DNA from 2 places in the Pseudomonas serboccidentalis genome. Region 2 is predicted to be linked to the other one. Evidence: riboswitches for the same ligand, from Rfam matches in the RefSeq annotation. Region 2 holds a riboswitch; the other holds the start of a gene.
What was found. A riboswitch is a leader RNA that binds a small molecule or an ion and turns the genes downstream of it on or off. The one in region 2 is predicted to bind cobalamin.
Positions count from the first base shown of each region.

Region 1 (2,386 bases), 2.0 Mb from region 2:
CGAGGTGCCGGCTCGGCAACTCGATCCCGGTTTCGCGGGACAGCGCGCCGTACCAGCGCAAGCCTTCGGTGAGACTGCCTTCGAGCAATTGCGCATGGCGCAAGGTGCCGACGCGGTTGGCCAGCACGCCAGCGAACGGCAGGTCCGGCTGATAGCGCGCCAACCCCAACGCCAACGCGCCAAAGGTCTGGGCCATGGCGGTGCCGTCGATCACACTGAGCACCGGCACACCAAAATGACGCGCCAGATCGGCACTCGACGGCGTGCCGTCGAACAGGCCCATCACGCCTTCAATCAGGATCAGATCCGCCTCGGCGGCGGCTTCCCACAGCAGGCGCCGACTTTCCTGTTCGCCGACCATCCACATGTCCAGCTGATACACCGGAGCACCGCTGGCGCGCTCGAGAATCATCGGGTCGAGGAAGTCCGGGCCGCACTTGAAGACGCGCACCTTGCGCCCTTGATTGCGATGCAAACGAGCCAGCGCCGCGGTAACGGTGGTCTTGCCCTGACCGGAGGCCGGCGCGGCGATCAGCACCGCCGGGCAGTGACGTGGCTGATTCAAAGTTCGACGCCTTTCTGCGCTTTGATGCCGGCCTGAAAGGCGTGTTTGAGCATGCCCATTTCGGTGACGGTGTCACCCATTTCGATCATTTCCGGCTTCGCCGCACGACCGGTGACGATCACATGCTGCATCGGTGGACGCGCCTGCAGGTCACTGAGCACCTGGTCCAGATCGAGGTAGCCGTGCTTGAGGGCGATGTTCAGTTCATCCAGCACCACCAGGCCGATCGACGGATCGCGCAGCAGTTCGCGGGACACTGCCCACGCGGCTTCAGCGGCAGCGATGTCACGCTGGCGGTCCTGGGTTTCCCAGGTGAAGCCCTCACCCATCACGTGAAAGCGCACTTGTTCCGGGAAGCGGCGGAAGAACAGTTCTTCGCCGGTGCTGTTGCGGCCCTTGATGAACTGCACCACACCGCACTGCATGCCGTGACCCATCGCGCGGGCGAGCATGCCGAACGCCGAGCTGCTTTTGCCTTTGCCGTTGCCGGTCAACACCAGCACCAGGCCGCACTCGTCAGGCGAATTGGCAATACGTTCGTCGATCACGGCTTTTTTGCGCTGCATACGCGCCAGATGGCGTTCGTCACGCTCGGGGGAATCGGTCATGGGGGAGCTCTCCGTTGAGGCTGGATAACGGCGGGCAGGCACAAGAATAGACGGCAAAAAGCCTGGCATCGCCCACCGTGATGCCGCTGGATGGATCAGGCCGGTCTCCGGGCTCATGAGCAGCGAATCGCCTGGCTGCGCGCCTTCCCGCTTCTTGCGAGGCAGTGGCTCAAGGCGCAGCTTTTACTCATTTACCGTTGCGGGGGCAGCGCCGGGATCGTGATCGTTCTTCACCTGAAGACAACCCTCACCGGCTTCCCTGTTTCACTCTGTCGACACACGTCACAGAGCACCTGAAACAAGCCGCGAAGGTTAGAGGGTTGGGGGTGGAGCGTCAATTAAAGAGGGGGCCATCGGGCGAATAACTGCCGTCGATCAATTATCTGACGCCAATCTTGTGCCACACTGGAACAAGTGATATCAAAGAGCCATGCTTTTGATTGAAAAAGCACATCACAACAATAAGGATGATGACGATGCAAGGCATGATCATCAGCAACCCGCGCCTGGAATTTCTGCGCCCGGTGCTTGAGCGCTGGTTTGACTGTATCGACCGCTACAACGCCGTACGCGGCGACAACGACACGCCTTACTGGCATGACGAGAAAGCCAATCTCGGATTGCTCTCCGCTGCGGCATGGATGGCCGAACTGGTGACCCTTTGCGACACCGCTACTCGCAAACAGAACGAGGACGGCGAGCGCAATGCCCGCGCCGATCTGTTCCTCGCCGGGGCCGAAGACCGCGCCTATATTCAGGCTACCCAGCGCTGGCCGCGGGTCAGCAACCTGAACCTGACCCAGGCCCTGCTAGACATTACCAGCGATGCCAAACGCATCAGCTTTGCCAGCGATCTCAAGCTCGGCTGCCTGTTCGTCGCGCCGCAAAAGGCTCAGCACAGCGCCAGCCCCGAAGAGCTGCAGGACATGGTCGACGACCTGCAAAAGGAACACACCTGCGCTGTCGCCTGGTATTTCCCCTACGCCTACCGCAAGTTGCGCAGCGAAGCCGGCAACTACCATCCCGGCATCGCCGTGCTGTTCAAAGAGGCCCGTGGCTGAGCGGTTGAACCATCGGGGGCGCAAACTCCTCTATGATGAGCATGCATTCATAGGGAGATCAGTAATGCGCAAAACCCAACTCGCTTTCGTCATCGCCCTCGCCGGAGGGCTCACCGCCTGCGGTGAATCCTCCAGCCTGCAGGTTTCCGACG
Region 1 is NZ_CP101655.1:4,074,057-4,076,442, forward strand. Features, by position in the region: gene NN484_RS18590 (cobyrinic acid a,c-diamide synthase CobB) at 1-565, opposite strand, end outside; gene cobO (cob(I)yrinic acid a,c-diamide adenosyltransferase) at 562-1,173, opposite strand; cobalamin riboswitch at 1,255-1,485, opposite strand; gene NN484_RS18600 (hypothetical protein) at 1,650-2,234, shown strand; gene NN484_RS18605 (PQQ-dependent sugar dehydrogenase) at 2,299-2,386, shown strand, end outside.
Region 1: linked by a shared signal. The riboswitch ahead of cobO (cob(I)yrinic acid a,c-diamide adenosyltransferase) and the one ahead of cobW (cobalamin biosynthesis protein CobW) in region 2 are both predicted to bind cobalamin.

Region 2 (2,386 bases):
GACTTTTCGAAGGTTTCGGCCTGCAGAATCAGCGGCGAGACCCAGAAGCTTTGCAGCAACGTCAGCAGCAGGGCGGCCAACAGGCCGGTGAAACCTGCGGTTTGCGCAATACGCTTGATCATGTCGGCAGGTCTCAGTGGCACGGGAACGCGGCGCTGTGGCGGGTATCGTGGGCGGCGTTGTGCACCGCTTCGATGTGCGAGAAGCCGGCGAACCAGACGAGGGTGGCACCGAGGATCGAGGCGAAGATCGCCGCCGTCAGGCGCTGGCTCAAAGTGGCGGTGCTGGAGAGTTGGTCAGTATTGCTGCCGGTGCTGCTGATGATCGACATGGCGCTTCCCTCTGGAGTGTCAGCGGGTGAATAGAGCGCATGAAAACCCCTGCGAGTCGGGCACGCAGAGGTTCGAACAGCGCCCGCCCACCGCGGGTTTGTTAGGTTCAGCGACGCAAGTGCGCACTGTGTGTTGCGGGCCGGTCTCCGGGCTCACGAGGGGTTGGCGTCAGGCCGACCTGCAAGCGTCACCTTCCCATGCCGTACCGGCACAGTGGATCTGACGCTTCGCTCGCTTACCGTTGCGGGGGCAGCACCGGACTGACATGGCTTTGAGTAAAGCACATGATTCACCGGTTTCCCGTTTCACCCTGTGAAGGGCACCCGTAACAAGTTGTGTAGGAGAGCATGGGTTGGGGAATTTAGTCAATTTTGTGGGCATATCCGTTGCTGCGGTAACGGCCTCCTAAGGTTCCGCCCTTACCGCGGGTCACTTTTGGCAAACGCCAGCGATGGCCGCCTGACAGCCGACCAATTTCCAGCTGAATACGCCTACTTCTGTGTAGGAGCTGCCGAAGGCTGCGATCTTTTGATCGGCTTCGGCTTCGGCGTTTGGAAAAGGTGACTCGCTGTAAGAGCGAAACCGCCAGCGGCAACACCCGCAGCAACGGATATGCCCTAAATCCCATCAAACCCCAAACCCTTGACCCGGCGTTTGGAAAAATTGACCGCCGTAAGGGCGGAACCCTAAGTAGCCGTTACCGCAGCAACGGATATACCCCCCAATCCAAACATTGACCCATCCCCACACCATGCGTAGCCTTGCACATTCGAGGTTCTTCGGCCGTTGCCGAAGCTAAGAAGGGAACGCGGTCAAAGCCGCGGCTGCCCCCGCAACTGTGAACGGTGATGTTCGCTGCCACGCCACTGCCAGCCCTGCCAAGGTGCCAGCGGGAAGGCGCAGCGAATGCCGGGCCCAAGGCCTGAACACCGTCAGCCAGGAGACCTGCCTCGTGACAGATTTCTCACTACAACCGGGCGGGGTGATCCGGTGGCGAACTCTTCCGCGCGCACGCTCGCAGCGGATCTCGTCCCGTATGCCCGCCACCTTGCCAAAGGGCATCCGATGAAAACACTGGCCAAACTCCCTGTCACCATCGTTACCGGTTTCCTCGGCTCGGGCAAAACCACCTTGCTGCGACACATGCTCGACAACGCTCAGGGCCGCCGCATCGCGGTGATCGTCAACGAGTTCGGCGAGCTGGGCATCGACGGTGAAATCCTCAAGCAATGCACCATCGGCTGCACCGAAGAAGAGGCCACCGGCCGTGTCTACGAACTGGCCAACGGCTGCCTGTGCTGCACGGTGCAGGAAGAGTTCTTCCCGGTGATGCGCGAACTGGTCGCCCGTCGCGGCGATCTCGACCACATCCTTATCGAAACCTCTGGCCTGGCCCTGCCAAAACCGCTGGTACAAGCTTTCCAGTGGCCGGAAATCCGCAGCGCCTGCACCGTTGACGCGGTGATCACCGTGGTCGACAGCCCGGCCGTAGCCGCCGGCACCTTCGCCGCGTTCCCCGATCAAGTCGACGCCCAGCGCAAACTCGACCCGAACCTCGATCACGAGTCGCCGCTGCACGAACTGTTCGCCGATCAACTGGCCAGCGCCGACCTGGTGATCCTCAACAAGGCCGACCAGACCAGCCCGGAAGACCTGGCTCGCGTACGTCTGGAAGTCGCTGAAGAACTGCCGCCCGCGGTAAAAGTCATCGAAGCCAGCAACGGCCGTCTGCCGCTGGACGTGCTGATCGGCCTTGGCGCCGGTTCCGAAGAACACATCGACAGCCGCCATAGCCATCACGATCACCACCACGACGGTGATGACGATCACGATGACCACGATCACGACGCCTTCGATTCGATCTCCATCGAACTGCCGCAAGCTGACGAAAGCCTGCTGCTCGACGCGCTGACGCAACTGGTGGTGCAGCACGGCATTCTGCGGGTGAAGGGCTTCGCGGCGATTCCGAACAAGCCGATGCGTCTGTTGATTCAAGGCGTGGGCACGCGTTTCGACAAGCACTTCGACCGCCAGTGGGGCGCCGATGAAGCGCG
Region 2 is NZ_CP101655.1:2,068,733-2,071,118, forward strand. Features, by position in the region: gene NN484_RS09540 (CbtA family protein) at 1-122, opposite strand, end outside; gene NN484_RS09545 (CbtB domain-containing protein) at 134-331, opposite strand; cobalamin riboswitch at 453-674, opposite strand; cobalamin riboswitch at 1,088-1,299, shown strand; gene cobW (cobalamin biosynthesis protein CobW) at 1,398-2,386, shown strand, end outside.